DNA from 3 places in the Rathayibacter sp. VKM Ac-2759 genome. Region 3 is predicted to be linked to each of the others. Evidence: predicted binding sites of a transcription regulator. Region 3 holds the regulator's gene; each other region holds the start of a gene.

Region 1 (2,260 bases), 510 kb from region 3:
CGGCGACCGACTTGAAGATGCCGCGGATCTTGTTGACGACCAGGGTCGCCAGCGCCTCGCCGTCGACGTCCTCGGCGATGATCAGCAGCTGCTTGCCCGCCTGGATCACCTTGTCGACGACGGGGAGGAGGTCCTTGATGTTCGAGACCTTGGAGTTGACGATGAGGATGTAGGGGTCCTCGAACACCGCCTCCTGGCGGTCGGGGTCGGTCACGAAGTACTGCGACAGGTAGCCCTTGTCGAAGCGCATGCCCTCGGTCAGCTCGAGCTCGGTGCCGAAGGTGTTCGACTCCTCGACGGTGACGACGCCCTCCTTGCCGACCTTGTCGATGGCCTCGGCGATGATGGCGCCGATCTCGGGGTCGGCGGCGGAGATGGAGGCGGTCGCCGCGATCTCCTCCTTGGTCTCGATCGCCTTGGCGCCCGCGACGAGCTCGGCGGTGACGGCCTTGACGGCCTTCTCGATGCCCTTCTTGAGGCTGATCGGGTCGGCGCCGGCCGCGACGTTGCGCAGGCCCTCGCGGACGAGTGCCTGGGCGAGCACGGTGGCGGTGGTGGTTCCGTCGCCGGCGACGTCGTCGGTCTTCTTGGCGACCTCCTTGACGAGCTCGGCGCCGATGCGCTCGTAGGGCTCGTCGAGCTCGATCTCCTTGGCGATCGACACGCCGTCGTTCGTGATGGTGGGGGCGCCCCACTTCTTCTCGAGCACGACGTTGCGGCCGCGCGGGCCGAGGGTCACCTTGACCGCATCGGCCAGGGTGTTGAGTCCACGCTCGAGGCCACGGCGGGCTTCTTCGTCAAAAGCAATGATCTTGGCCATGTGTGTTTCTCGTCCCTCCCGGACGTCAGGAAAATTCTCGATTGGCACTCAGCCGGAGCGAGTGCCAAGAGCGATTCTGGCACTCGCGGGTGACGAGTGCAAGTGAGCCCGACGCCCGGCGCAACGACAGGAGCCGCCGTCCGCGCAGTGCGGACGACGGCTCCTGGAGCGACGAGGGACTCAGACCACGCGCACCGATTCGGCCTGCGGACCCTTGGATCCGCTGCCGACCTCGAACGCCACGTGCTGACCCTCTTCGAGGACCTTGTAACCGGACATGTCGATCGCGGAGTAGTGGACGAAGACGTCCTGCCCGCCGCCGTCGACCGTGATGAAGCCGTAGCCCTTCTCAGCGTTGAACCACTTGACGGTTCCGTTCGCCATTTCCACTCCCCAGTGCTGTGCTGCCCGCGACACGTGCGATGCGCAGGTGCCTGGTTGGGAATACTAATGGAGCCGTTCAGGCCCGAAAGGGCCGATCCGGGCCTCGGGGAAAGAGTTGCCCGGGATTCAACATGGATTAAACGTGCCCGAAACAGAACGGCCGTTCGGAGGCGTGGAAACGCCTCTCGGAGAGGCCTATGGGGCGGTGTAGTCGGCCCCGAGGACCACGACCAGGTTCGCCGTCTCGACGAAGTCCTGCGTGAGGGCGAGCGTCCCGGTGCCGAGCGAGGCGACGAGTCCGAGCGCCGCGCCCTCCTGCGCCGGATCGGAGTAGTAGACGGTCGTCACGGCCTCGTCCTCGGTGCTCGCGTTGGTGACCGTCGGCACGTTCCAGCCCGCCGTCGTGAGGACCTGCCCCGCGCTCGCAGCGAGACCGGCGGTCGGAGTGCCGTTCAGGACGGCGACGGTGAGAGCCGGGTCGACGGTCGGTGCGACCGTCGGGGTGGCCGTCGTCTCGGCGATGCCCGTGGGAGCCGTGAAGACGTCGTTGAACTCGACGCGGTTGTCGATGACCAGGAGCCCGATGAAGCCGAGCAGCACGATCACGCCGGTCGCCAGCGCCGCCCAGGCGAGCGCGATGATCCCGGCGTGCGGAGCCGGCGGCCGCCGGTGCGCGCCGACGCGGCCGTCGCCGGCCGGGATCTCGTCGAATCGGTCCTTCTGGTGGGTGTTCGACATCGGGGTGACGGCCGGCCTTCCGTTGCAGTGGGCTCGAGCAGCGGGTCTACTCGGGTCGCCCGAGTCGTCGCGCCGCGCGGGCGCCGGCGCGTCCGTCGCGGATGCGCTGCAGCCGCGTGACGAGCATCGGGTCGTGGGCGAGGGCCGCCGGAGAGGCGAGGACCGCGCCGAGGACCTGATAGTAGCGGGCGACCGAAAGACCGAACTGCGAGCGGATCGCGTCGTCCTTGCCACCGGAGCGCGCGGTCCACTCCCGCTCGAACTCGAGCACGCGCCGATCGCGATCGGACAGGGGGGTGCCCTGCCTGCTGCCCGTGC
Region 2 (2,260 bases), 560 kb from region 3:
TCCGAGGCGCCGAGGAACCAGCGCGCACCGATCAGCTTCTGGTTGCACTCGTCGCCGGTCCACTGCTGCGACGCGTCGGCTCCGCTCGCGCAGGCTCCCACGAAGTCGTTGCCGTCGGACTTCGGGTAGGTGATCGTCGTGCCGTTCGTGGAGGGGGCGGCTCCGGGGCTCGTCGCGAGCGGAGCACCGGCGAACGAGGGGTTCTCGGGCGCGATGCCGGAGTCGATGACTCCGACCACGACGCCCTCGCCCGCCTCGTCGACACCGCCGAGCTCGTTCCAGACTCCGTCGGCTCCGTCGAGGCCGAGGAAGCTCGTCGAGGACTCCTGACCGGTGTCGGGGACGGGGATACCGGCGGCGGCCGGCGCCTGCAGCGTGGTGGGCTGCACCGCGCGGTCGAGGGTGAGGTCCTCGATCTCGCGCACCTGGGCGACGTCCTTGCGGTTCGCGAGGCGGCTGGCCTGCGCGCCGGTCAGCTCGGCCGAGAAGCCGTTGAGCGTGACGGTGTAGTGGTAGCCGATCTCGGCGTCGACAGCGGCGGCGACGTCGTCCTGGCGCTGCTCGAGGTGGGCCGAGTAGTCCTCGACGGGGGCGGACCGCGCCTGCAGCTGGGAGCCCGCGTCGGGAGCCGTCCGGGCGAAGCGGGCGTCGGTGCCCTCGTAGGTCGCCGCGGCGGGCTCGATCAGGGTGACGACGTAGTCGCCGTCGTCGAAGCTCTGCAGCGACGAGAGGCCGCCGACGAGCGAGGCGCTGCCGACGACGGGGGCGGCGGAGGCGCCGGTCGCCGCGAAGGCGGCGGAGGCGGCGACCCCGATGACGGCGAGGCCCGCCAGGATGCGCCGATCGGCGCGGCGGACGGGTGGACGGTGGGACGGGTGGATCGGCAATCGATGTCCTTACTCACGCTCGCTGGGAACCGGATCCGGTTCAGCTCTGAATCAGTACTGACGACCCTACGAAATCGATCGCCCGGCTCTGTTTCCAACAGATTACGAAGTAGTCGATCCTGGGACGGAGGTGCTTGGCACTCTCGAGGGTGGAGTGCTAAATTCTTCACAGTTGAGTCGATGAGGCTCAACTCTGAGAAGTCCTTCGTTGCTCGACTGAATGGAGTGATCATCATGGCCGTGACCTACGACCCCATCCGCGAACTCGACCGCGTCGCCTCCGCCCTCCTCGGCTCCGGCCAGGGCCCGCGCCGCATGCCGATCGACCTGTACCGCGACGGCGACCACTACGTCCTCACCGCCGACCTGCCCGGGATCGATCCCGGATCGGTCGACGTCGACGTCGACGGTCAGCTGCTGACGATCCGCGCCCAGCGCACGGTCGCCAGCGGCGACGACGTCACGTGGATCACGCGCGAACGCCAGTCCGCCACCTTCGTCCGCCAGCTGAGCCTCGGCCAGGGCGTCGACACCGAGCGCATCTCGGCGTCGTACGACAACGGCGTGCTCTCGGTCACCATCCCCGTGAGCGAGAAGGCGAAGTCGCGGAGGATCGAGGTGGTCTCGAGCGCGAGGCCCGAGCAGGTGCAGCTCAGCGAGTCCCGCTCCGAGTGATCCGGACGACGGAGGGCCCGCCCGCTCCCGAGCGGCGGGCCCTCCGTCGTGTCACGGCGCGACCCTAGGCTGGGAGCCATGCGCGCCTCCACGCCCGACGCCGCCGTCGGAATCCTGCTCCCCCGCGATCTCCCCGCCGCCGAGGTCCTCCCCTACGCCCGACGCGCCGAGGCGCTCGGCTTCGACGAGCTGTGGGTGATCGAGGATCTCGGCTTCCGCGGCGGCATCGCGCAGGCCGCCGCCGTGCTCGCGGCGACCGAGCGCATCGTGGTCGGGATCGGCATCCTCCCCGCCGCCGCACGGACGGCCGCGTTCACCGCCATGGAGCTCAGCACGCTCGCCGAGCTGTTCCCCGGTCGCCTGCACGCCGGGATCGGCCACGGCATGCCGCACTGGATGCGCGGGCTCGGCGTGTGGCCGAAGAGCCCGCTGACCCTCCTGGAGGAGCAGTTCGACGCCCTGCGCTCGCTGCTCGCCGGCGACGAGACGACCCGCGACGGCCGCTACGTGAAGGTCGACGGCCTCCGGCTCGAGTCACCGCCCGCCGTCGTGCCGCCGCTGCTCGCCGGCGTGCGGGGCCCGAAGTCCCTCGAGCTGGCCGGCCGGATCGCGGACGGCGTCGTCCTGGCCGAGCCCGTCACTCCGGAGTACCTCGCCGCGGCCCTGGAGCAGATGGCCGTGCCCGGCCGCGTGGTCGC
Region 3 (2,260 bases):
GCGGGGACGTCGACGGGGATCGTGCGGCGCGCGCGGACGCGGCCCTGGCCCTGGCAGGTGGAGCACGGAGTCGCGATGACGGTGCCGTAGCCGCGGCAGGTCCCGCAGGGGCTGGCCGTCATCACGTTGCCCAGCAGCGAGCGCACGGTGCGCTGGATCTGGCCGGAGCCGTGGCAGATGTCGCAGGTGACGGGCGACGTGCCCGGCTGGCAGCACGAGCCGTTGCAGGTCTCGCACAGCACGGCGGTGTCGACCTCGAGGTCGCGGTGGGTGCCGAAGATGACCTCGTCGAGCGAGACCTCGACCCGCAGCAGCGCGTCCTGGCCGCGCTCGCGACGCGACCGCGGACCCCGAGACGAGCCCTGCGCGCCCTGGCCGAAGAACGTCTCGAAGATGTCGCCGAACCCGCCGAAGCCCTGCGCGCCTCCCCCGAAGCCCTCCTGCGGACCGCGGTCGTACTGCTGGCGCTGCTGCGCGTCGCTCAGGACGTCGTAGGCGTGGGTGACGAGCTTGAAGCGCTCGGACGCGTCGGCGCTGGGATTGACGTCGGGGTGCAGTTCGCGAGCGAGGCGGCGGTACGCCTTCTTGATCTCGTCGGCGGAGGCGTCGCGGGCGACGCCCAGCACTTCGTAGTGATCGGCCACAGGTGGCTTCGTCCTTCGTTCGTGGGTCGGTGCGCCGGGCACGGCGGACCTGGCGGGAGCCGGAGGGACCGGCGGAGGATCGGGGTCACTCCTCGCCGAGGAGGCGGGAGAGGTAGCGGGCGACGGCTCTGACCGCCGCGATGTTGCCGGAGTAGTCCATCCGGATCGGACCGAGGACGCCGAGGCGCGAGACCTGGCCGCCCGCGGTGTTGTAGCCGCTGGTGAGGACGGAGGTCTCCTGGAGGCCGAACGGCGCGTTCTCGCGGCCGATGCGGACGGAGATGCCGCGCGGGTCGGGGGTCATCTCGGCGAAGAGGCGCAGCAGCTCGACCTGCTCCTCGATCGCCTCGAGGACGGGGTAGATGCTCCCCGAGAAGTCCTCCTCGGTGCGCACCAGGTTCGCCGCGCCGGCCATCACCAGGCGGTCCTGCCGATTGGCGCCGACCTGCTCGAGCAGCGTCTGCACGATCGGGGTGAGCGTCTCGCGCCGCTCGGGAGCGAACTTCTCGGCGGCCGTCCGGAGCGTCTCGGCGGCGGCCTGGAGGCCCAGGCCGAGCACGGCGGTGTTGAGCTTCGCCCGGATCTCGCCGAGGAGCTCGTCGTCGACGTCGGCCGGAGTCTCGAGCACGCGCTGGTCGACCCGGCCGGTGTCGGTGATCAGCACCGAGAGCAGGCGCCGCGGCGCGAGCGCGACCAGCTCGACGTGGCGGATGCGGGCGGCCCCGAACGACGGGTACTGCACGAGGGCGACGCTGTTCGTCAGCTGCGAGAGCAGCCGCACGGTCTTCACGAGGACCTCGTCGAGATCGGGGCTCTGGCCGAGGAAGGTCTCGATGGCCTGCCGCTGGGCCGCGGTCAGCGGGCGCAGATCGGTCAGCTGGTCGACGAAGAGGCGGTAGCCCTTGTCGGTGGGCACGCGGCCGGAGGAGGTGTGCGGGGCCGCGATGAGCTCCTCCTCCTCGAGCTGCGCCATCTCGTTGCGGATGGTCGCCGCCGAGACCCCGAACGCGTGGCGCTCGACGATCGACTTCGAGCCGACCGGCTCGCGATGCGCGACGTAGTCCTGCACGATCACGCGCAGCACCTGGAGACCCCGCTCCGTCACCATGCGATCGACCTCCCGTCGGGCTCCGCCTGCACCTCGTCGCAGCTCCTGGCACTCCGCGACAATGAGTGCCAATCATACCCGCGCGCGAGGGGGTGAGGACGGGGTTGCCTCCTCATCGGCGTGGTGCTCGCTCATTGCCCGCGGGCGGCGGCGGCAGTACCGTGAGCGCGCGGTCGGAGGCGGTCGACGCGCGGCCGGCCGGTGCGCACGTCGATCGACGCGCGCCGGAGCGCGTCTTCTCGAGAGGAAAGGCCATGTCACTCCCCGAGTCCGGTCCGTCGCCGGAGCCCGCACCCCGCCCCACCGCCCCCGCTCCGCTGACCGAGTCGGAGGACCGCCAGTGGGCGTCGTTCGCCCACCTCGGCGGCATCCTGTCCTTCCTCCCCTCGCTCATCATCTGGCTCGTCTTCAAGGAGCGCGGCCGGTTCACGGAGGAGGAGGCGAAGGAGGCGCTGAACTTCCAGATCACGCTGCTGGGCGTCCACGTGATCGCCTGGATCCTCTCGGC

The links. The regulator HrcA, encoded in region 3, represses chaperone genes, less so after heat shock. The targets are predictions, from matches to a motif close to TTNGCACTCGNNNNNNNCGAGTGCNAA.
Positions count from the first base shown of each region.
Region 1: a site for HrcA is predicted at 862-888, ahead of groL (chaperonin GroEL). Genes of this name have one in related genera too.
Region 2: a site for HrcA is predicted at 1,022-1,048, ahead of GSU68_RS13245 (Hsp20/alpha crystallin family protein). Genes of this name have one in related genera too.

Region 1 covers NZ_CP047176.1:2,794,707-2,796,966, forward strand. Annotated here, with positions in the region: gene groL (chaperonin GroEL) at 1-820, opposite strand, end outside; gene GSU68_RS12940 (cold-shock protein) at 1,001-1,204, opposite strand; gene GSU68_RS12945 (LytR C-terminal domain-containing protein) at 1,400-1,942, opposite strand; gene GSU68_RS12950 (DUF3263 domain-containing protein) at 1,989-2,260, opposite strand, start outside.
Region 2 covers NZ_CP047176.1:2,852,876-2,855,135, forward strand. Annotated here, with positions in the region: gene GSU68_RS13240 (S8 family serine peptidase) at 1-887, opposite strand, end outside; gene GSU68_RS13245 (Hsp20/alpha crystallin family protein) at 1,122-1,562, shown strand; gene GSU68_RS13250 (LLM class flavin-dependent oxidoreductase) at 1,641-2,260, shown strand, end outside.
Region 3 covers NZ_CP047176.1:2,288,718-2,290,977, forward strand. Annotated here, with positions in the region: gene dnaJ (molecular chaperone DnaJ) at 1-644, opposite strand, end outside; gene hrcA (heat-inducible transcriptional repressor HrcA) at 730-1,752, opposite strand; gene GSU68_RS10615 (DUF4870 domain-containing protein) at 2,007-2,260, shown strand, end outside.